4 regions of the Mesorhizobium sp. BH1-1-4 genome follow, and region 2 is predicted to be linked to each of the others. Evidence: predicted binding sites of a transcription regulator. Region 2 holds the regulator's gene; each other region holds the start of a gene.
What was found. Region 2 encodes LexA, which represses DNA repair genes until DNA is damaged. Its sites were predicted from a motif close to TGTTCNNNNTGTGTTCNG; they were not measured.
Positions count from the first base shown of each region.

Region 1: a site for LexA is predicted at 3,968-3,985, ahead of dinB (DNA polymerase IV). Genes of this name have one in related genera too.
Region 3: a site for LexA is predicted at 3,635-3,652, ahead of dinB (DNA polymerase IV). Genes of this name have one in related genera too.
Region 4: a site for LexA is predicted at 4,760-4,777, ahead of LB569_RS19670 (sel1 repeat family protein). Genes of this name have one in related genera too.

Region 1 is NZ_JAIUIN010000004.1:289,809-295,591, reverse strand. Features, by position in the region: gene LB569_RS10305 (error-prone DNA polymerase) at 1-1,727, opposite strand, end outside; gene LB569_RS10300 (Y-family DNA polymerase) at 1,724-3,244, opposite strand; partial or broken gene LB569_RS10295 (ImuA family protein) at 3,159-3,919, opposite strand; gene dinB (DNA polymerase IV) at 4,098-5,219, shown strand; gene ligD (DNA ligase D) at 5,244-5,783, opposite strand, start outside.
Region 2 is NZ_JAIUIN010000003.1:269,557-275,339, reverse strand. Features, by position in the region: gene LB569_RS07805 (ComEC/Rec2 family competence protein) at 1-2,253, shown strand, start outside; gene lexA (transcriptional repressor LexA) at 2,247-2,990, opposite strand; gene LB569_RS07795 (GntR family transcriptional regulator) at 3,376-4,149, opposite strand; gene LB569_RS07790 (ABC transporter substrate-binding protein) at 4,303-5,289, shown strand; gene LB569_RS07785 (ABC transporter ATP-binding protein) at 5,350-5,783, shown strand, end outside.
Region 3 is NZ_JAIUIN010000010.1:220,916-226,698, forward strand. Features, by position in the region: gene LB569_RS19265 (excalibur calcium-binding domain-containing protein) at 62-397, shown strand; gene LB569_RS19270 (NUDIX domain-containing protein) at 411-887, opposite strand; gene LB569_RS19275 (sterol desaturase family protein) at 1,061-1,594, shown strand; gene LB569_RS19280 (YkvA family protein) at 1,671-2,054, opposite strand; gene dinB (DNA polymerase IV) at 2,355-3,602, opposite strand; gene LB569_RS19290 (winged helix-turn-helix transcriptional regulator) at 3,769-4,185, opposite strand; gene LB569_RS19295 (dihydrofolate reductase family protein) at 4,293-4,880, shown strand; gene LB569_RS19300 (alpha/beta hydrolase) at 5,071-5,783, shown strand, end outside.
Region 4 is NZ_JAIUIN010000011.1:66,171-71,953, forward strand. Features, by position in the region: gene LB569_RS19655 (glycosyltransferase) at 1-1,173, opposite strand, end outside; gene LB569_RS19660 (glycosyltransferase family 39 protein) at 1,223-2,587, opposite strand; gene LB569_RS19665 (branched-chain amino acid ABC transporter substrate-binding protein) at 2,856-3,977, opposite strand; gene LB569_RS19670 (sel1 repeat family protein) at 4,371-4,637, opposite strand; gene LB569_RS19675 (DUF2147 domain-containing protein) at 5,076-5,417, shown strand; gene LB569_RS19680 (recombinase family protein) at 5,471-5,783, shown strand, end outside.

The DNA.
Region 1 (5,783 bases), on a different contig from region 2:
TGAAAGACCCCGATCGTGTCCGCCTTGCGGATCATGGCGTAGGTCGCCGGGTCTTCGGCCGGGATGGTGGCCAGGTCGAGGGTCATGCCCTTGTGCTCGGCCAAGAGGTCGAAGCTGCGCTTCATGCAGGTGAGCATGCCGAGCGCGAGGACGTCGACCTTCATGAATTTGAGGATGTCGATATCGTCCTTGTCCCATTCGATGACCTGGCGGTCGACCATGCGGGCCGGCTCGATGGGGACGAGGTCATCGAGCCGGTCATTGGTCAGAACGAAACCACCGGGATGCTGCGACAGGTGCCTGGGCGTGCCCTCGAGCTGCTGTGCGAGTTCGAGGGTCAGCCGCAGCCGCCGATCGGCGAGGTTGAAGTTGAGTTCTCGGGCGCGGGTCTCGTCGATGCCCTCGCCATGGCCCCAGACCTGCGACGACAGCATCTTGGTCACGTCCTCGGGCAGTCCGAGGGCCTTGCCGATGTCCCGGACGGCGCCTTTGGTGTGATAGCGCACTACGGTCGAGCACAGCGCGCTGTGGTCGCGGCCATAGGTCTCGTAGACCCACTGCATGACGATCTCGCGCCGTTCATGCTCAAAGTCGACATCGATATCGGGGGGTTCCTTGCGCTCCTGCGAGACGAAGCGCTCGAAGACGAGATTGTTACGCTCGGGATCGATGCTGGTGATGCCCAGCACATAGCAGACGGCTGAATTGGCGGCCGAGCCTCGACCTTGGCACAGGATGTCCTTGGTGCGCGCGAAGTGCACGATGGCGTTCACCGTCAGAAAGTACGGCGCGTATTGCAAGATCTCGATCAGGCGCAGCTCGTGCTTGATGAGCGCCACCACCTTGTCCGGCACGCCCTCCGGATAGCGCCGCTCCGCGCCTTCCCAGGTGAGTTGTTCAAGCGCCTGCTGTGCCGTTAGCCCGGGCAGCATCTTCTCCTCGGGGTATTGGTAGGCGAGTTCGTCGAGGGAGAACCGGCATAGCCGCATGATCTCGACGGTGCGCGCGACGGCTTCCGGGTAGCGCGAAAACAGTCGCGCCATTTCCTCGGGGGGCTTGAGGTAGCGGTCGGCATGGCGCTCGCGCCGAAACCCCAACTCATCGATGGTGATGTTGTGGCGAATGGCGGTCACCACGTCCTGGAGGATGCGCCGGCCGGGTTCGTGGAACAGAACGTCGTTCGTCACGACCGTCGGCACACGCATTTGGGTGGCGAGGTTGGAAAGCTCATGCAGCCGGATCTGGTCATTGGGTCGGCGGCGCAGGGTCAGCGCCAGGTAAGCGCGGGTGCTGAAGGTTTCCCGCAGGCGCCGCAGCTGCAGGGCACAGGTATCGTCCGCATGATCGGGGACCAGGACGGCGATCAAGCCATCGGCATAATCAGCCAGATCGCTCCATTCGAGGTGGCATTTCGCCTTGCCACCGCGCTTCTTGCCAAGGGTCAGCAGCCGGCACAGCCGGGAATAGGCGGGACGATCGGTGGGAAAGACGAGCAGGGACATGCCGTCGATCAGATCGAGGCGACAGCCGACGATGAGCCTGACGCCAGTATCCTTGGCGGCCTGATGTGCCCGCACGATACCGGCCAGCGAATTGCGATCGCCAACCGCCAGAGCGTCGATGCGGAGCGCCGCCGCCTGGGCGAAGAGGTCGTCGCACGAGCTGGCGCCGCGCAGGAACGAGAAGTGGCTGGTTACCTGCAATTCGGCATAGCGCGGGTTGGTCATGCGAAGACCCCATGCAGGAACCATTTGTGCGAGCCGGTCTCGGGATCCTCGCCATCGCCGGCGCGGTAAATCCAGAAGCGGTCACCGGCCTCGTCCTCGACCTGGAAATAGTCCCGGACCGCGATCACTTCGGCATCGCGCCGCCACCATTCACCGAACACGCGCTCGGGACCGTCAGCGCGCGTGACGCGGCGGCGGATGCCGCGCCAACTGAACCAGACCGGCGGATGGTCGGGCAGCAACGCCATCGTCTCGATGGGTTCGGGATGGGTCAACAGACGCGGCGGTCGAGGCCAGTCGCTGGACCAACTCGTGCCGTCATCGGCGGCGGTCGGGGCAATGCGTCGGACGGAGCGTTCGGGCACATCGCTTTCGACCGGCGCGAAGCGATAGAGGCCTTGCTCGCCGATCCGGTTGGCAAGCACGTCGATGAGATCGCTGATGTCCGGCTCCGGCTCCTCGACCAGCGAAGAGATGATCTGCTTGGCGCCGAAAGGCTCGGCGAGTGTGGCGGTCAGCGTCATCAGTTCGATGCCGAAGCCGGGATCCACAGTTTCGATCCGGTCGGTCAGGAGACGGGTCAGCCGTTTGACATCGCGCACCGGCACCGCGGTGCCAACGCGAACGGCCTCAATGCGATTGTCGACGCGATGAAACAGCAGGTCGAGCCGGCGCGCGCCGAGCCCCTTGGCCTCGAGTCCTTCGCAGAGCATCACGACGAGTTTGCCGGCATAGCGGGCGATCGTCTCGGCGGCGCTGATCGGCTCGCCAAAGGCGCGACGAACCGCAACCAGTTCGGGCGAGCGGATGGGCTCGAAGGGTTCGCTGCGACCGCCCACGGCCTGGTCGTGGCGGCGGCCGAGTTCGGGGCCGAAACGCAGCGTGAGGGAAGCCCGGGGAGCGGCTTCAACTTCGCTGATCCGTTCGAAACCCAGCGTATGGAGGCCTTCGACGATGTCGGGTGGAAGACGCAGCGCGCTGATGGGGAGGTCACGCACGATCGCTCCGGCTTGGCCGGCCGGCGCGACGAAGGTGGGGCGAGCGAGAAACCGCGCGCAGGCATGGGCAGCGCCCCAGGTATCGGCAACGGCCGCACGAGCCTCGATGCCCGACGTCGCGATGCGCGATACCAGCCCCGAAAGCATCGCGTCCTCGCCGCCATGGAGGTGGTCGGCGCCGGTGGTGTCGATGATGAGGCCATCGGGTGGATCGGCGGCGACGATCGGCGCGTAGCGCAGCGACCAGAGCGCCATTCTATCGAGAGCCTCGGCGTCGCCCGCCGGATCAAGATCGAAGCTCTGCAGCCCCGGCACCAGGACCTGGGCCTTACTCGGCGGCATGCCGACGCGCAGACCGGCGGCGCGGGCCGCTGCATCGGCGGCCAGCACGAGCCGCCGGTTTCCCTGCCGGCCCAGCATGACGATCGGGGTTTCAGCCGATGGCGCGGACTGGCCCAGTGCGCGCCGCAGACGATCGGTCGGCCAAGCCGGAAAAAAGAGCGAGACGACCCTTGGCATCGCAGGCTTCCACTTCAAAATCGGCGCTTTCACCAGCCCGGACCCGGATCAGCTCCAGCTGCCAGCGAGCACGGCCGACGCCGGGGGCCGGCAAGGGGCGGGAGGGAAGCGCGGTGACCCGCCAGCGGGTGACCGCGGCCGTTGGTTGTCCAAAATCGGTCGCTTCGGTTTGCCGTCGCCAGCGGCGGATGGCGATGCCGATGGCGCCCGAGGTTTCGGCGGCAAGCTGCAGGCGGCGGGAGGCGGTCATGGAGAGACGGGCCAGTTCGGCGACGACGGCCCCTAGGCCGCCATGACGAAGCCCCTCCTCGAAGCAGGCGAGCACAGCGGCCTCGTCGCCGGCCTCGACATAGACGACGCGACCGGGCAGTAACCCGGCTTGGGCGAGCGCGGGCGCAAAGAGATCCTACCGGGTGACACACCAGAGCACCTTGCCCTTGGCGCGCGCTGCTATGCCGGCGGCAAAGAGCGCAGCCGCCGCACCATCGATCGCCCCGTTGCGGCCACCAGCAACCTCATGCAGCGCCCCGAGCGCCAGCCCTCCTCCGGCAGCGCTTTGTCGATCGCCGGCACGCCGAAAGGAAGCGTTGCGCGGTTGCGCGTCGGCTCGCCTTCGAGGCGCGCGACTTGCTCGCGAAGCGCAGCGATAGCAGGGCTTTCGGCCGGCTGACCCATGGACAAATCACTCTCAAACAGTCTTCCCAATGGATTTCGGGGCTGGTATGTTCCTTATTTGTTCTCTTTGGCCCTCCTGAGTCAATCCGACTCGTTGCGCCGCTTCGAGAGTTGATTGCAGACTGCGCTCGATCGAGTTGCGGTCTGACGACATGGCGGTGTTCGGAGAGTGGGCGCAGTGAGTGCGATAGGGGACGATGATCGGGAGGTGGAGGCGCCGACGGAGCCTGCCGTTTTGCGCAAGATCATCCACGTGGATATGGATGCGTTTTACGCTTCGGTCGAGCAGCGCGACAATCCTGAGCTCAGAGGCAAGCCCGTGGCGGTCGGTGGTTCAGCCGCTCGTGGCGTCGTGGCGGCAGCAAGCTACGAAGCGCGCGCCTTTGGGGTACGGTCGGCACTGCCATCTGTCACTGCCAAGCGTCGCTGCCCCGAGCTGATCTTTGTCACACCGCGCTTCGACGTCTATCGGGCGGTCTCGGGACAGATTCACCAGATCTTCGCCGAGCATACGGACCTGATTGAGCCACTGTCGTTGGACGAGGCTTATCTCGACGTAACGCAAAACAAGCAGCACATCCCCTTTGCAACCGAGATGGCAACGCTGATCCGCGCCCGGATCAAGGAGGTGACCGGGCTCAACGCCTCGGCGGGGATCTCCTATTGCAAATTCCTGGCCAAGATTGCGAGCGACCTCAATAAGCCCAACGGCCAGGCGCTCATCACGCCGACGATGGGGCCTGACTTCGTGGCTAGGCTGCCGGTAAAGAAGTTCCACGGCGTGGGGCCGGCGACTGCCGCGAAGATGGAGAGGTTGGGCATAGAGACGGGTGCCGATCTGCGCGAGAAGCCACTAGCTTTCCTGCAGCAACATTTCGGCAAGTCGGGAATCTGGTATTATCAGATCGCCCGGGGGATTGATGAGCGGTCGGTTCAGCCCGACCGTCCGCGGAAATCCGTCGGCGCCGAAGATACCTTTGCGGTCGATATCTTTGCCCTTGATGCGGCGCGCGCCGAGCTGGCACCGCTGGCCGAAAAGGTTTGGCGCCATTGCGAAGCCAAGCACCTTTCCGGCAGGACGGTGACGCTGAAGGTGAAGTTCACCGATTTCCAGCAGGTAACACGCAGCCGTACCCTTCCAAGGCTCGTGCTGGGGGCCAATGAAATGCTTGAGGTGGCACAGAGCCAGCTCGCCGACCTGTTCCCGACCGCGAAGGGCATCCGCTTGCTGGGTGTGACACTGTCATCTTTGGAAGGCAGGGACAGCGTCCCGATTGCGGATCAGCTAGGACTGTTTTGATGCGATCCAGACCGAGCTGGTCGGCTACTGAACCGCTTTGCGCATACGGTCCGTAAGCGTCTGCTCGACCTCGAAATACCCATCCCAGGCATCCGGCCCTTGAGCCCTCGCCGCAGCGGCAAAAACGTCAAACGCATTGGCACTTGTGAGCGTTGGCAACTCTTCCCAGGTTACGGGGACCGCGCAGGAGGCGCCGGCCCGCGCTCGGGTCGACCAGGGGCAGATTGCCGTGGAGCCCTGCCCGTTGCGCAGATAGTCGATGAACATACGGCCCTTGCGCCTGGCCTTGCTCATGTTCGCGACGAAGCGGGACGGATCGGTACGGGCCAGCAGTTCGGCGAAATCTTGGCAGAAGCCTTTGACCTCCTCCCAGTCAGCTTCGGGGACGAGCGGAACGACGACATGCACGCCCTTGCCGCCGGACACCAGCGGCCAGGATTGGAGGCCGAGGGCCTCCAGAACCCCGCGGATGTCGAGCGCGGCCTGCTGGACGTCGCCAAAGCCCAGGCCCTCGTCGGGGTCGATGTCGAAGATCATGCGGTGCGGCAGGTCAGGCTGCTGGCG
Region 2 (5,783 bases):
CATCTCGGCCGCCTTTCGTGGCCTAGAGTACAGGCGGGCGTGGCTTCGGCGGCCACGCTGGAGCTCGATCGCGGCATCGCATTCCTGCTGGTGCCGGTGTTCCTGGCCATGGGCGTCATCGTCTATTTCTCGATGGCGGCTGAACCTGGGTTCGTCCAGCCCATCGCCGCCGTCGTGCTGATGGCTCTCTGTGCGGTCGCCTCGCGATCCTGGCCCAGGACCCATCTATGTCTGATGGCCGCGCTGCTCTGCGCCCTTGGCGTGCTCGCCGCCAAGGTCGAGACGTGGCGGGCGGGGACGCCGATGCTTGGCTCTGAAATCGCCACGCAGGTGACCGGCCGGGTGGTGTCGCTCGACTATATGGAGACCGGACGTATCCGGTTGACCATCGACGTGACGTCGACCGTCCGGCCGAAATTGCGCTATGCACCGGAACGGGTTCGCATTTCCGCCGCCAAGATACCGGCCGGCGTGAAGGCCGGTTCGCTGGTGAGCGGCTACGCCAGGCTGTTGCCGCCGACCGGTCCGGTGCGCCCGGACAGTTACGATTTTTCCTTCGACAGCTATTTCGCTGGGATCGGCGGCAGCGGCTTCTTCATGGGAACGCCAAGGATCGTTCCCGACGACGACGAGGCGCCGCTGTGGTCCCGCCTTGCCTCGTCGGTCGAAAATACCAGGCAGGACATCGCCGACCACATCAGAGCCAGTGTCGGTGGCGCCGAGGGTGAGATCGCGGCGGCGCTGATGGTCGGGGTGCGCGCGGGCATTCCTGATGAAATCAACGAAGCCATGCGGCGAACAGGCATCTATCACATCATTTCGATTTCCGGACTGCACATGGCGCTGGTCGCGGGCACCATGATGATGCTGATGCGCGGCGTATTCGCGCTGTTTCCGGATTTTTCCTCACGCCGCCCGGTCAAGAAGTACGCCGCGGCCGCCGCGCTTTTCTCGATCGCGGCCTATCTCATCATCTCGGGCGTCGTCGTTGCCGCCGAGCGCAGCTTCATCATGCTGGCCGTGATGTTGATCGCCGTTCTGTTCGACCGGGCGGCGCTGACAATGCGCAATCTGGCAATCTCGGCCATTGCCGTCATCGCGGTGTCCCCGCACGAAGTCGTTGGCCCGAGTTTCCAGATGTCCTTCGCCGCGACCGCGGCGCTGGTCGGCGCTTATGCGGGCTGGGCGGATCACCATGCGGGAAAGACGAGGCCACCGGCGCCAAAGCGATCCCTAGCTGGGTTCCTGACGCGAAAACTCCTTTTGGGGGCAGGCGGACTGGCCATGACGTCCATCATCGCCGGCAGCGCCACGGCGCTGTTTGCGATCTGGCATTTCCAGCGGGTGTCGCCGCTCAGCCTGTTCGCCAATCTGGCCGTCATGCCGATCGTGTCGGTCGTGATGTTCCTGGCCGTCGCCAGTGCGTTGCTGATGCCGTTCGGACTGGATTGGCCGGCTCTTTACCTCATGGGCAAAGGCCTGACGGCGATGATTGCCGTATCGGCGTGGATATCGGAGCGCTCGCCAATCGATGGTGTCGGGTTGATTTCGCGGCAATCCGTGCTGCTGGTAACCGTCGCATTGGTCATCGCGACGATGGCGACGACCCGGCTGCGGCTCGCGGCACTGCCATTCGCGCTTGCCAGCTTGTTGACTGTGTCGGATACGCGCACGCCCGATGTGCTGATCTCGGAAGATGCGCGGCTGGTCGCGCTGCCGATCGGCGGCGGCGAACTCGCGGTCAACCGGGCTCGCCCGAACGAATTCACCGTCGACAACTGGAAACGCGCGCTGACATCGGAAGCCCTCGTCGTACCGGAGATGTTCGACAAGGCAGGTGGGCAATTCGCCATCGCCGATGCGGTAAACCTGCCGACGGGAGCGCCGTTCTATTGCACCGAAGGCGTCTGTATCGCCAGACACCCGTCCGGTGCGATCATAGCGCATGTCGAAGACCGCAAGGACACCTGGAAGGCCTGCGCGTTCGCCGACCTCATCGTGGTCAATGACGCGACCGCCTACGATGCTTGCCACAATCCGCTGGTTCTCGTCGTCACCAAACGGCAGCTCGCCCGCAAGGGAAGTGCCGCGGTCTTCTTCGATCCTCGGTCGGCCACGACCCCGGCCAAGATCGAATTCGCCGTCGACCAACCATACCGGCCCTGGCATGAGCAACGAAAATTCTCACGCGAGGCGAGGGGACTGCCGCCCTATAAAAAGCCCGACAAGCCCGATGGCAAACAGGCTCAGTAGCGCCTGATCAAGCCGACCAGCCTGCCTTGCACCTTGACCCTGTCCGGCCCGAAAATGCGGGTTTCATAGGCCGGATTGGCGGCTTCGAGGGCGATCGAGGCGCCTTTGCGGCGGAACCGCTTCAGCGTCGCTTCCTCCTCGTCGACCAGCGCCACGATGATTTCGCCTGGGCTTGCCGTATCGGCATTGCGGATGATGACCGTGTCGCCGTCGAAGATGCCGGCCTCGATCATCGAGTCGCCTTTGACTTCCAGCGCATAGTGCTCGCCGCCCATGATCATATCCGGCGGCACCGAGATCGTATGCGTCTGATGCTGGATGGCGTCGATCGGCACACCGGCGGCGATACGGCCCATAACGGGGATGGACACAGCTGAAACCGCATCGTCGTCATTGCCGGCCGCGGGCAGGCGCGAAGGTGCGGCTGCCGGCTTGATCTGGCGACCGAGATTGTTTTGACCCAGGCTGCCCTGGATGACGCTTGGCGAGAATTTCTTTGCCGCGTTGAGGCCGGGCGCGATCGAATCCGGCAGCCGCAGCACTTCCAGCGCACGCGCCCGATTGGGTAGCCGCCGGATAAAGCCGCGTTCCTCCAGCGCCGTGATCAGGCGATGGATCCCCGATTTGGAGGCAAGATCGAGCGCTTCTTTCATCTCGTCGAAGGACGGCGGTATGCCGCTTTCCTTGAGGCGTTCGTGGATGAACATCAGCAGTTCATGTTGCTTGCGTGTCAGCATGGCGCGGCCCCCAAGGCATTGAACAACGGTCTGATTCAGAATCGAAAAACAAACCCAGAACAAACCCTATCTGTTCCAGTTGTGTTCTGCAACCGTTTAAAGTTTAGTGAATTTGTTAAGGCGTCAGAAGCTTTTGGCTCGCGACTGCGGCCGGCAGACGACCTTTCGTTTCCGCATGGGCCTTGAAATCGTTATGGTTAATGGCTTGCGGCCTAACCCTGAAGGAGGCTTGGCGCCAGCCCTTTCGAAGGATCCAGGTAAGAGGCTCCAGCAAGTGTTCGTGCCATCTCCGGCGGAACGAAACGAAATCAAAACGCCAACAGCCGGCAAGCCGCTCACGGGCGGCCTTTATTCCTCAAGCGTCGGCCGGTGCACGGGCCCGACATCATCCGGCGACAGCCTTCAAGCTGCCGGCGCGGGCGGCGTATTTGGTCGCGCCACTGTCTTCGCTGTGGACATAGACATGCAGCGTGTAGCCGATATGGGCCGTCATCAGCGCCTTGGCCCGCTCGACGTCACGATCGAGTGCCGCTTCCATGATCGCGGTGTGATGCTCGATGGCGATCGCTTCGCGCAATGCCTCCATGGCCTCCTCATAGCCATCCTTGAGGCCAGCCGCGGCCCGTAATGTCGGCGCCAGGCCAAGAAAGCGATGATGGCGGCGTAGCTGATCCGAGATTGTCGAGCGGAAACGCAACAGCCAGTTGCATGTGGCGGCGCTCAGCAGCGCCGCATGGAAAGCCTCGTGGTTCTCGTCCCATTTGTCGACGGCCGCATCCGAGGGATCGTCGACCGCGGTCTTGCAACGGGAGAGCCGGTAGTGGGCGGTGACAACGGCATCCTCCCATTCCTTGCCGCCTTTCTCCATCGATTCGAGGAACAAGGGGATCTCGACCACCATCCTGGCGCGCGCCAGATCCTCCAGTTCGGCCCGCGATACGGGAGCGACTGTAAAACCACGGTTGCTGATGGCGGTGACCAGGCGTTCGGCCTCGAGCCGCGACAAGGCTTCGCGCAACGGCGTCCAGCCGACGCCATAGGTGCCGCGCAACGCGCTCAGCTTGAGGGGCGCGCCGGGCATGAGGCGCGTGGTCAGGATATCCCGACGCAACAGCCGATAGGCTGCCTCCGTTTTCGTGGAGTTCGTCTCATCCTGCATCGCGGTCCATCCGTCGTCCGGCAAAGAGAAATTATATATGATGTCCGACCGTGGCAAGAATTATATATAATGTTTGACAGGGGACGGCCGACTGACCATGATCGTTGCAGTAGCCGCGCTGCAAGCGGCGCTGATCAAATCTGGGAGGAAATGATGTTGAAGTCGAAATCCGCTTGGGTGTCGGGTTTGTTCCTGGCTGGCGCGTTGATGGTGAGCGCCGGCAGTGCCGCCGCCGATCAGATCCGCATCGGCATTGCCAATTTCGGCGAACATCCGCAGCTCAACGCCGCCATAGCCGGCTTCAAGAAGGCGCTGACGGACAACGGCTTCGTCGAAGGCAAGGACGTCGTCTATACGGAGAGCCATACCAATTTCGATGCATCGCTGGTGCCGCAGATGATCGCCAAGCTGCAGGCCGAGCAGCCCAAGCTGATCTACACCATCACCACGCCGGTTTCGCAGATCGCCAAGAAGGCGCTCGCCGGTTCCGGCATTCCGATCGTCTTTGCCGCGGTCACCGATCCGGTGGCGGCCAAGCTGGTGCCCTCATGGGACGCCGGAGACGAAGGCATGACCGGCGCCAGCGATCTGCAGGACGTCGCCGCGGTGATGGCCTTCACCAAGAAGTTGCTGCCCAACGCCAAGCGCTTCGGCGTGCCTTACAATCCCGGCGAGGCCAACGACGTTGCCTTGGTCGAAAAGATCAAGGCGGCGGCGCCCGCGGCCGGCTTCGAGGTGGTGGAGGTCGGCATCGACAACGTCAATGACATCCAGCAACGCATCGCTTCGCTCGCCGGCAAGGCCGACGTGATCTACGGCCCGGCCTCGAACCTTATCCAGCCGGCGATCGCCGCTGTCTCCGCGGCCGCCCGCCAGGCCGGTATCCCGGTCGTCAACTCCGATGACAGCGCGGTCCGCAACGGCACCGTGCCGGCGAGCTTTGCGGTCAATTACACGCAGGTCGGCGTCAACGCCGGCACCATCGCCGCCGAGATCCTGAAGGGGAAGGACCCCAAGACGATCGCGTCGTCGCGCCCGGCCTACAAGGACCACATGGCAACGATCTCGCGCAAGGCGATGGCCGCGTTCGGTATCGAGATACCCGCTTCGATGGCCGATTGCGGCTGCATCGTCGACTGACATCGGAACCGCAAGGGGTGACGGCCTCGGCGCCGTCATCCTTGAGGTGAGGGAGGAACGATGCTCGAAATCCGATCGGCGCGCAAAGTATTCTACAAGGGCCAGGCCGACGAGAAGGTCGCGCTGGACGGTCTCAGTCTGTCGCTGGCCACGGGCGAGTTCGGCATCGTCATCGGCTCCAACGGTGCTGGCAAAAGCAGCATGCTCAATGCCATTTCCGGCGCCCTGATCCTCGATTCCGGCCAGATCCTGATCAACGGCGCCGATGTGACTGGAATGCCCGTACACAAGCGCGCCGCGCAACTGGCGCGCGTCTTCCAGGATCCGATGCGCGGCACCGCCGCCAGCATGACGGTCGCGGAAAACATGCTGCTGGCCGACTTGCGCAGCAGCAAGCGCACCTTGCGCCAGGGGCTGAACGCCACCCGGCTCGCGTCCTACAAGGAACGCCTGTCGATACTGGGCCTCGGCCTTGAGAACCGCCTCGACACCCG
Region 3 (5,783 bases), on a different contig from region 2:
ATTGTCACGGCGCTGGGGCGACGTTAGGTTGATTCGGGCACTTTAACCGGAGCTGGCGGGGATGCTCCTGCCGTTGTTACGCTGGCCGTCACCTCGTCGCCGTCTTGGCAGGCTGAGATGGGTGGCTCTGTTTGCGCCGTTCATTCTGCTTTCGGGTTACATCGTTTATGGCTTCGTCGGCATCCGGTTCGACACACCTTTTTCGGTGCTAAGGCACCTTGCCGCGTTTCCGAACTGCACCGCCGCCCGATTGGTCGGCCTCGCCCCCGCTCGAAGGGGCGAACCCGGCTATTGGCCGACCCACGATGCCGACCATGACGGTATTGCCTGCGAGCCCTGGCATGGTGGCAGCCCTAGCGGCGTCAGGGTTCATCGTTACTGGTCCACCAGCCGCTAAAGCGCCTTGCCGGTTACTTCGTTGTCCTGTCCAGTCGCTCCACCAAATCCGATAGCATCGGGCGTTGCCCCTGCAAAATCTTCACCTCGGCCTCGGCCAAGCTGAACCAGCCGGCTCTGTCGACTTCCGGAAATTCTTTCATCGACCCGGAGCGCGGCGGCCATTCCATCGTAAAAGTGTTGCTCTTGATCGCGGCCGCATCGATCTCGATGTCGGCCTCGACGGACCAGGCGATGACGATCTTGCCGCCCGGCTGCTTGTAGTCACCAAGGCGCGTGAAGGGGCCGTCCATGGTGATGCCAATCTCCTCGCTTGTCTCGCGCCGTGCCGCCGCCAGCTCGTCCTCGTCATCGTCGACGAGGCCCTTGGGGATCGACCAGGCGCCATCGTCCTTCTTCGCCCAGAACGGGCCGCCGGGATGCACCAGCAGCACCTGGATGTCACCGCCGCCGCGGCGATAGATCAGCAGGCCCGCGCTGCGTTTTGCCATGTTTGCATGTCCGTTCGCGGTTGTGGTGCGAAGTCGACCGATTCCGCATCCGGTCTTGCACCTGGGAATTGCGACGCTATGTCAGGCGCATGCGCATTGCACCTCATGCGCGAGTCCGGCAATCTGATAGCACCGTTTTTGGGGCGGCGTCGAAAGTCAGGTGAGGCGTCCGAATGCAGCTGGGTCTGATCGGCTACTATAGCGACTTCGTGGTCTATCCCCTGGTGATCGCCGTGTTGGGGGTGGCCGGGCTGATAGAGGCCGGAGAAGAGGGCGCGCCGGACTGGATCGGCACCGTTCTGATCTGTCTCGGCCTGTGGACGCTGATCGAATACGTCCTGCACAGGTTCGTGCTGCACCACATTCCCTGGATACGGGACCTGCACGACCGTCACCATGTCGAGGAGCGCAGTCCGGTGGGCACGCCCACCTGGCTCAGTCTCGGCGTGCATGCGCTGGTGGCGTTCCTGCCTGTCTGGATGGTGTCCGGCTTCGTGACCGCGAGCGCGGTGAGCTGCGGGCTGATGCTGGGCTATCTCTGGTACATCAGCGTCCACCACATGATCCATCACTGGCATCCGGCGCATCCGAGCTATCTCTATACGCTGAAGCGTCGTCACGCGGTGCACCATCATGTCGACGAGAGCGCCAATTTCGGCGTGACGTCGATATTCTGGGACCGGATTTTCGGTACCGCGCGGCCTTGACGTGGGCAGGGGCTTTTCGACAGCCACAAACATGATTTGTGGTCTGCTCGGCGATGATAAACGCCGGGCCTGAAATCTAGGCCGAGCAATCTGGCCAGAATAACCAGATGAACGCGGCGGCCATCAGAATCCAAATTCCAACGATGAATACGAGACCGCCACGGCTGGTCGGTTTGGATCGGCGAATGGCGTCCGCGCGAAACTCGGCCATCAGATCGGCGGGGATCAGCTTCACCGCAAGCAGGACGCCGAGCGGTACGATGATCAGGTCGTCCAGATATCCGAGTACAGGGATGAAATCGGGTATCAGATCGATAGGACTGAGCGCGTAGGCGGCGACCATGCCGGCGGCAACCTTGGCGTACCACGGAACGCGCGGATCGCGGGCGGCCAGCCACAAGGCCATCACATCGCGCTTGATGGCCCTTGCCCATTGCCTTGCCTTGTCAAGGATGGTCACACGGCAACTCTCTTTTGTAAGATCTCGGACCGTCGGCGTCTCCGCTCCCTTCGCCTCTATCATTGCAACCATGTTCGCGATCTGCAAACTGACCCGCTACCTAATTTCGCCTCTTCTTGATAAGCCTTGCCTGCCGGATGTTGGTTGCCGCCAGACGCTTGGGCGTGGGGAATTGCGGTGAGGAAGACCTATCAAAAGCCGGAGCTGGTGAAGCGCGAGCCACTGTCCGCCGTGACCGCGGCGCCGCCTGGTCCGGGACGTTGATCCGCAAGGCGTGAGCGCCGGGGAGGGCTCCTCCGCTCACAGTTCCTTTTGCGCCAATTCCCTGAATTCGTCGGGCACCGAGCGGGCCGCCTCCAGCGCCACCGTGCCGTAGCCGACAGCCTGCTTGCCGAAGCGCTGGCGGATCTTGTCGATGGCGCGGTCGGCGCCGAAGCGGGCGAGGCCTTTCTGGCTGCCGGGGCGGCGCTTCTCGTCGGCGAGGCCGAGCGGCAGGTCGAGTTGCAGCTCGGCACTCTCCTCCAGGTGCGAGACCGAGATCGCCAGCAGCGAGATGGTTTTCTCCCGTGGGTGGTCGGCGAGGACGCCGCGCACCAGATCTCCCGCGATCTCGGCCAGCATGGCGGTCGCCGAGATCGGCTGCTCCAGCGTGATCGAACGCGTGATGGCGCGGAGATCGGCAAAGCGCACGCGCACCGTCACCGTGCGGCCGGGGCGGTTCTTGGCGCGCAGCCGGCTGGCGACGCGGTCGGCCAGATGCAGCAATGTCGGCACGATGACGCGCGCCACGGCGGGTTTCATCCCGAGCGCCGACTGCGCGCCGGCCGAGTGCGCCCGGCGCTTCGTCTCCAGCTTGCGCGGATCGCGGTTCCACGCCAGCGCCGCGAGCTTTTCGCCGGCGGCGGGGCCAAGCAGCCGGGCCAGGGCGCCGCTGTGGGTCCGGGCCAACTCGCCGATGGTCTCGACGCCGATCTCGGTCAACCGCGCCCTGGTGGCCGGGCCGACGCCCCACATCAGCGAGACCGGCAGATCCTGCAGGAAGGCAAGCTCGGTGCCGGGGTCGACCACCACCAGCCCGTCGGGCTTGGCGACCTGCGAGGCGATCTTGGCCAGATGCTTGGTGCGCGCGACACCGATCGAGATCGGCAGGCCGAGTTCTGCCCGCACACGGCCCCGGATCGCCGTGGCGATCTCCCGGGGTGAGCCGAACAGATGCGTGCAGCCGGCGACATCGGCGAAGGCCTCGTCGATGGAGATGCGCTCGACCACCGGCGTGAAATCGTCGAGGACCTTGATCGCCGCGTCACCCAGCCGCTGGTAGTGGCCGAAATTGCCGCCGACGAAGATCAATTGCGGGCAAAGCTCACGCGCCTTGCGGCCCGGCATGCCGCCGCGCACGCCGAAGACACGCGCCTCATACGAGGCCGCGAGCACCACGCCGCCGCCGACCGCGATCGGCTTGCCGCGCAGCGTCGGGTCGAGCAATTGCTCGACCGAGGCATAGAAGGCGTCGAGATCGGCATGCAGGATGGTTGCCGTCGTTTCCATCCCGTTCCGCTCATCCGCGATTGCTGATAGATCGGAACGAATAGAGAACAAAAAGGGATCTCTGTCAATGTGAGCCGTGGCATGCCCGTGGCCGGTGCTTTGCAGCGGGACTTGCGGGCGGCGCCGACGTTGCGGAATCCTGCTGCTTCGGTCCAGTCGCCCTTGCCTACACAAGATGCTCCGCCCGCAGCGCCGCTTTCATCCGTTCCAGCGCCGGTTCGCCGCCAGCCGCCAGTTCGTTTGCGATGCGGGCCAGCTTGTCGTCGGACTTGCGGTGCTTGCTGCCCCAGGCGCCCAGCGTGGCCAGCACCGGAAGCAAGTCGATGCCGGCCTCGGTCAGCCGGTAGATCGCCTTCAGCCCGTGGCTCGGGTCGTCGCTGCGGGTGAGGATGCCTTCGTCCTGCAGCGTCTGCAGCCGCTCGGCCAGCGTGCGCGAAGAGATGCCTTCATCGGATTGCAGGAACTCGCGAAAATGCTTTTTGCCGGCGAAGACCAGGTCGCGGATGATGAGCAGCGTCCAGCGATCGCCGAGCAGTTCCAGCGACAGGTTGATCGGGCAGCCGGATCTTTCGCGGGTCGACATTTATATGGTTCCATTTTTAAATCAATTTACTATTGACATCATTGTTCGCATGCGTCAAATGGTTCCGAAAGTAAAGCATTTACTGCGCGATCCGAGGAGGACAATCAATGAAAAAGCTCATCCTTCAGATGCAGATGTCGGTCGACGGTTTTGTCGGCGCCGAGGCCGATCATCCGTGGCAGCTCTGGGAGTGGGGCGACGACAATGGCTGGGACGCCGAGCTGAAACGGGATTTCAACGCCGTGTTCGCCGGCATCGACACCATCCTCTTGAGCAGCAAGATGGCCGAGGAGGGCTATCTCACCCATTGGGGCAAGGCGGCGCGGAAATATCCGGCCGATCCGTTCTATGCCTTCGCCCAGCGCATCGTCGAAGCGCGCAAGGTGGTGCCGAGCGACAGGCTCGAGGCCTCGCGCTGGGAACGCACCACGGTGGTGAGCGGCGTCCTTGCGCGCGAGGTCAACGCGCTGAAGGCGGGCGAGGGCGGCGACATGGCCGTCTTCGGCGGCGCCGGTTTCGCCTCGGCGCTGATCGCGGCCGGGCTGGTCGACGAGTTCCAGCTGTTCGTCAATCCGGCCGTGCTGGGCGCCGGCCGCCGTATCTTCGACCAGGGCGGCTTTCACAAGCTGCGTCTGCTCGGCTCGAAGGCCTATGCCTGCGGCATGGTGGTCAACCGCTACGCGGCGGCTGGCTGACCTGGCCGAAATATGGTGCGGGCAGAGTCCCTTGCCGGCCTGTCTTCGCCTTTCGCATGCTGTTGCTGGCAAGCGGCCGTCAGCCATGCCCGGAGATAAACGCATCCCGTCCGTATCCTTTTTGTCGGCCCGTCCGTCTCAAGCTTCGGACCATCGCGAGACACGCGATCGGCGGATCGAGGAGACCATCATGGCAAGCATCGAGAGCGAGGCGAACAGGAACCATTACGCGGCGATCGCGGCCAATGCGGGCAAACTGACCAGCCCGCAGGCGATCATCGACCACAACGATGTCCACTGGACGGCGCTGACGGGCGAGCCGCGCGGCGTCGACTATATCGAGGTCGATGCCGGCGGCGTGCCGGCGATGTGGGTCGTGCCCAAGGGCGCCGACGACGAGCGGGTGCTGTTTTATGCGCATGGCGGCGGCTTCATCGGCGGCTCGATCTACACGCATCGCAAGCTGGTCGGGCATCTTGCCAAGGCCGTCGGCTGCCGGGCGCTGGTCTACAACTATCCACTGGCGCATCAGGCCAAGCACCCGGCCCAGCTCGAGGCCGCGATGGCAGCCTGGAACTGGCTTGTCGACCAGGGCTTCGACCCCGGGCGGATCGTGATCGCCGGCGATTCCTGCGGCGCGGTGCTGACCTATGGCGTCTTGCAGCGGCTGCGTGCGCAGGGGCGGCCGTTGCCCGTCGCCACGCTGATCATCTCCGGCTGGTTCGACATGGCGATGACCGCCGCCAGCTACGAGACCAACCGCGAAAAGGACCCGGCCTTCGCCAGGGGAGCCGTCGATTGGCTGGCGGCCAATTTCATCGGCGATGCCGACCGGCGCGATCCGGAAGTCAGCCCGCTTTATGCCGACCTCTCCGGCTTTCCGCCCGTCTTCCTGCAGGCCGG
Region 4 (5,783 bases), on a different contig from region 2:
TACGGTGGAGCCCTTTGCGGCCACGCTCGGGCGTTTCCTCACTCTCCAGGTAAAGATCGACGTGGCCGCATAGTTCCAAACGGCGCCGAGGAGGATGCCGGCCAAGCCTGCCGACCACCATCTGTAATGACTGTTGGCGAACAGATAGTTTGCAATGCCTACATTGGCGAAAGCACCCACGGAGCATACAAGCATGAAAGTGAACAGGCCAAAGATCACCTCCTTGGCACCCCGGAGACGTCTATCGCGATAGGTCAGTGTGTTGTTCACAAAGAAATTGAACACCATCGCGGTGACTGTCGCGAGGCCTTGAGCGGCTATAAAATCCGCAAGACCCGTGGCGAGAAGTGCCGACAAGACCACCATGTGAACGAACACGCCAAGGCCGCCTATCAGGGAGAAGGATATGAAGCGCGCCGGAACGACGTGACCGACCAACTTGTCGGCCAGCAGCATCAGATATTCCCATGTAACCAAGGCATCCAGCTTGCTCTCGCCGGCCTGCCTCGTGCGAAACTGGTAAGCGACCTCCTGGATCCTCAACGGAGATTTCGAGGAAGCGCAGATATCTAGCAGGATCTTGTAGCCTTGACCTGACAAATCCCTGACCGAGTTATCGAAAGCTGATCTCGTAATAGCGAAGAACCCGCTCATCGGGTCCGTGAGATCGCTCTTCGTTACCATCTTGGCCAGCCGCGTTGCAAAAGCGCTAATTTGTGCCCGGCGTTTGTCCCAGGAGCCCAACCCACCCCCTTCGATGTACCTGGAGCCAACCACAAGATCAGCGGTGTTGGCTTCGAGGAAGGAAAGCATTTTCGGTATGATGGCCTCGTCATGCTGAAGATCGGCATCCATCACGACCATGAACGGCGTGGTCGTGCTGAGCATTCCTTCGGTGACGGCAGTGGACAGCCCGCGCCGGCCGATCCGATGGATGAGCCGAACTCCGGGGAGAACGGCAGCCAATTTTGCGACTTCAGCTCTGGTTCCGTCAGAGGAGTCGTCGTCAACAAAAACGATCTCATGTTCCTTGCCCTCGAGCGCATTCCCGATGGCCGCGGCGACCTTGGACACATTCGCAAATTCATTGAATGTCGGAATGATCACTGAAACCAATGGGGCAAAATGCGACGTCGCATTTTGACTGTCTTTGACATCGATGTTCAAAATCATCCTTGGGTTATCTGAGCTTGGCACAGTAGCAATCCTGTGGAACAAAAACTTACCAATGCAGAAGGGGATCCGCTTCCACGACAGTCAACTTTCCGGCAGCGACGAGTTTGTCGATGGCATCGGGAGGAAGGAGTCCGGCGAGAACCTGCTGGTGGACGTAGAAGGGATCAACAATGAACGTTTTTCCTGAACGGTAGCTGGCGAGCGTACAGAAACAGGTCGCATCTCCAGGGACGCTTTTTAAGCGCGCGGCCGTCGTGGACATAGCCGCTTCGCGCGCGGCTATTTCCTCATGAAAACTCGGATCGATCAACAATCTCACCGGTTCAATGCGTGACGATGCCACCAGGCGAAGACAAATGGCGAGCAAAAGGACGAACCGCAGCGCCTCCGGCGACCAGCGCCGAGCGAGCGGCAAAAGCGGCGCATGCGCGAAAGCGAGGCCGGTGGCAATCGACACCCCGAAGACCAGTTCGAATTGCGCGTTGTAGGCCACGCCATCGCCGGTTTTCTGGACAAAGAACATCACGAGGCCAAGGATGTTTAGGAGATTGCACAAGCGGATATTGGGATCGGTCCTGCGCGTAATGCCGACGTAAACCCAGGCGGCCAGTCCAACGGCAATCCATTGCAGATGGCCGATGGCGCCGAAGGCGTGTTTCAGCGAATAGGCGCGCGGCGACCTCAGATTGCTGAAAAAATCGGGGCCGAAGGCGACGTAACAGAGGGCAAAACCCAGAACGATGGCGAAAGCCGCCAGGATCGCGGATTTCACCATTTGCCGCGGCTTGTTGATGCCCACCCATATCATTGCTGTCAGAGGCATCACTACGATGTTGTGTTTGATGAACCCGGCGGCCACCATCAGAAGAATGGGCAGGGCGTAGCCGCGATCCTGCGCCCGGGCCTTGAGGAAGGCGACAAAGCCAATCGTCATGGCTGCCTGGGCCAGCAAATGGGGGTCATCCATCCCGACATAGCCGGTAAAAAAGCGGCACATGGTGGCGCCGAAAAATAGCGCGCCGATCACCGCGGAGGTCGCATCCCCACCCAGCAGGCGGATGGCGCGGAAAACACCCCAGGCGATCACCAGAATTGCTGCGAGCGACAGCAACCGTCCGGCCAGCACGACATCACCGATCAACCGCCCCAGACCCCCGACAATGTAAAAGGAAAGTGGCGGATAATTGTTGGCAATCAGCTGATGGGCAGCGGGATAGAGCGGCATCCGCCCCATCGCCGCATCGGCATAGTAGGCATTCCATCCCTCATTGGTATCAATCTCGATATCGAGGAACGCCCGATAAATCGGCCACAATGCCGCCAAGACGGTCAACACGACGAGGCAGCCGATCATGATGTACACGCGGCGGGTCAAGAAATTCTCGCCGGCCAGGTTTGTGGTTGAATTCATATGGCGCCAGATCCGGATCTGATTATGCGAATGGGGCAAGTCGGCGAGCAAATCTGCCTGTCTCAAAACGCGAAGCGGCAGAAAGAATCACCCCTACATTCATTTTTTGACCTAAAAAAGCCTTCCCTAATAGCGCAATTACAGAGTGATATTTATTTCTTTCCGGACGTGAAATGCCGGGCGCTCAACTACAGTGTTTCCGACAAAAATGGCCGGGACGAACCCGGCCATTTGTTCAAGTTCCCTGACCGCCGAAGCGGCGGAGCGATTACTGCGCGATCGGCGCGTATTTGCCGTCATGCCACTGGTTGATGTCGTAGCTGGCGTTCTTGAGGTCGCCCTTCTCGTCGAAGGTGACATCGCCGACAACGGTGCTGATCGGCGTGCCGTTCTTCAGCGCCTCGGCAACCTTGGCCGGATCGTCGCTGCCGGCGCGCTTGATGCCTTCGGCGAAAGCCTGGACCACGGCGTAGGAGAACAGCGTGAAGCCTTCCGGCACGAAGCCGCCGGCCTTGATCTTCTCGACCGCCGCCTTGGCTTCCGGCTTTGCCTGGGGATCCGACGGGAACACGAACATGGTGCCCTCGCCGGCCGGGCCGGCAACCTGCCAGAATTCCGGCGAGGCGATGGAGTCCGGCATGATCAGCTGGAACTTCAGGTTCTGTTCGGCCGACTGACGCAGGATCAGGCCAGCCTCAGGATGGTAGCCGCCGAAATAGACCACATCGGCCTTGAGATCCTTAAGCTTGGTGACAAGCGCCGAATAGTCCTTCTCGCCCGGATTGATGGCGTCATAATAGACTTCCTTGAGGCCACCGGCATTCATGGTTGACCTGACGGCATCGGCCACGCCCTGACCGTAGGCGCTCTTGTCGTGCAGGACGACGACGTTCTTGCCGGCATATTTCTTGGCGATCCACGGGCCGATGAAGGCGCCCTGTGCGTCGTCACGCGTATAGAGACGCATGATCGTCGGCCAGCCGGCCTTGGCCGCGGCGTCGGTCAGCACCGGGTTCGACGAAGCCGGGCTCATCATCAACGCACCGGCCTCCGCATAGACGGCCGAGGCCGGAATGCTCGAACCCGAGCAGGCATGGCCGTCGATGAACTTGACGCCGTTGGCGACGATGCGATTGGCGACCGACACGGCCTGCTTGGGATCGCACTGGTCGTCCTCGATGTCGAGCTTGATCTGCGAACCATTGACACCGCCAGCGGCGTTGATGGCGTCGGCGGCGGCCTGTGCGCCCTGCTTGAACTGGTCGCCGATGGTGGCGAGCTGTCCGGTCATCGGGCCGACCACCGAAATGGTGATGTCGTCGGCGAACGCGACCGGCGCGCTCATCATCAGGCCGAAAATGGCCGCGCTCAAAATACTCATTTTTTTCATGACAATAGAACTCCTCCACTCACGCGCGGCCGCCCCGGCCACGCTTCTTCCAGAGAGGCGGGACAATTTCATCCTTCATTGCGCCTGTCTAGGCGCATTGGCGCCGCTCGATTGGGCCTGAGATGTCCCACTCTCGCAAAAAAGCCACGCCAGCCTTGTTCCGGCTGGTCGTGGTTTTTTTGCCTGTCAGGCTGTTCCCCAGCGCCCCCGCGCCGCGAATCCAACTTGGTCTTCCCTGTCTTCCTGCTGACCATCATTCGCGCGGCTTGAACCTGTCGGCCTGCCGCATTCTGGCATTGTTGGCCTGTAGCCTGGCTGTCTGCGCAGCCTTGTCCCTGTTTTAGCCCGACCGTCTTTAGCGGTCTTGGCCGAAGCGTCCCCTTCTGGCGAAATTCAGTGCATGGTCATCCATTCGCGGGCTTCGCGCAGCGCCTTGGCGATCTCGATCTTCGACATCGCGGCTGAGAGTTCCGAGCGCAGTTCGGCGGCGCGGGCCGATCCCTTGATGGCGGCGATGTTGAACCATTTGTGGGCGGCAACGACGTCGGTCTCGCAATCGCGGCCGGTCGCATACATCATGCCCAGTTCGAAAAGAATGTCGGCCTGGGCAGTTGCCCCCATGGCGCCGAAACCTGCTTCAAGCATTTCAAAACGTGCCATTTTAGTCCCCTGTCTGGCTCCCGAGAGCTGCCTCCGTTTGTCTTGTCCGGGCCGCTCTTTCGATGCTTTCGAGAATGCCGCGCAGGCTTGAATCCGTCGTTAAATGGCGTGCTTAATTTGAGGAAAACAAAGCTAAAACAAGAGGTAAACACGGAAATTCGTTAAGGATACGAAGCCAGCAATTCAGCCGATTTTCGTCAAATTTGACGAAAATCTTGCAGGCCTCGATCAACACTCCGCTAACCCTAGGAGACAAACAGGAGACGGCGATCGTTTTCATTTCCTCGCCGACAGCGCGAATTCAGGCGGCTTCAAAATGCCAAAGTCTTCCGTAGCGGCACCGCTTTTGTTTTGCTGGAAGCTGGATTAGCTTACGTTTGCGTAAGCGGCAGACCGGCGAGGCGGAGCATCCGGCCGGCCATCCAAAGGGAGGAAGACATGTTTGGAAAAGTGAGCCTGGCCTTGGCGGCCACTTTGATGCTGAGCGGCGCGGCGTTTGCCGATCCGATCGAGGGCAACTGGAAGACGCAAGCCGGTGACACTGCTGCCATCGGTGGCTCCGGCTCGTTTTCCATTACGCTGAAGTCCGGCAAATATGCCGGCAAGACCATCGGCTCGCTCAAGGCGGCCGGCGACAACAAATATACCGGCAACATCACCGATCCGGCAAACGACAAGACCTATTCAGGCAAGGCGACATTGTCGGGCACCTCGCTCAAGATGAGCGGTTGCGTGCTCGGCGGCCTGATCTGCAAGAGCCAGACCTGGCATAGACTTTAATTCTGCATAGTGGTATCGGGCGGCCTCCAGACACGAACGGAGACCGTCCAGCCATGCTACAGCCCCGAGACCTCAAGGGCCGCAATGCGATTTCTTATGCTCGCTGGAGTTCCGGCAAGCAGGCGCAGGGCGATAGCTCTGCCAGGCAGACGAAGAACGCCGAGGCATTCTGTGCCTCCTATGGTCTGATCCTCGACAGTCAACTGGTAGACGATGGTGTGAGCGCATTCAAAGGCGCGAACCTTGAAGCCGAACTGGGCCAGTTTGTCGGGGACGTCCGTTCTGGCAAGATACCAAGCGATGTGGTCCTGATCGTTGAGAACATTGACCGTATCACTCGCGTGAAGCCCACGCGGGCCATCCGCT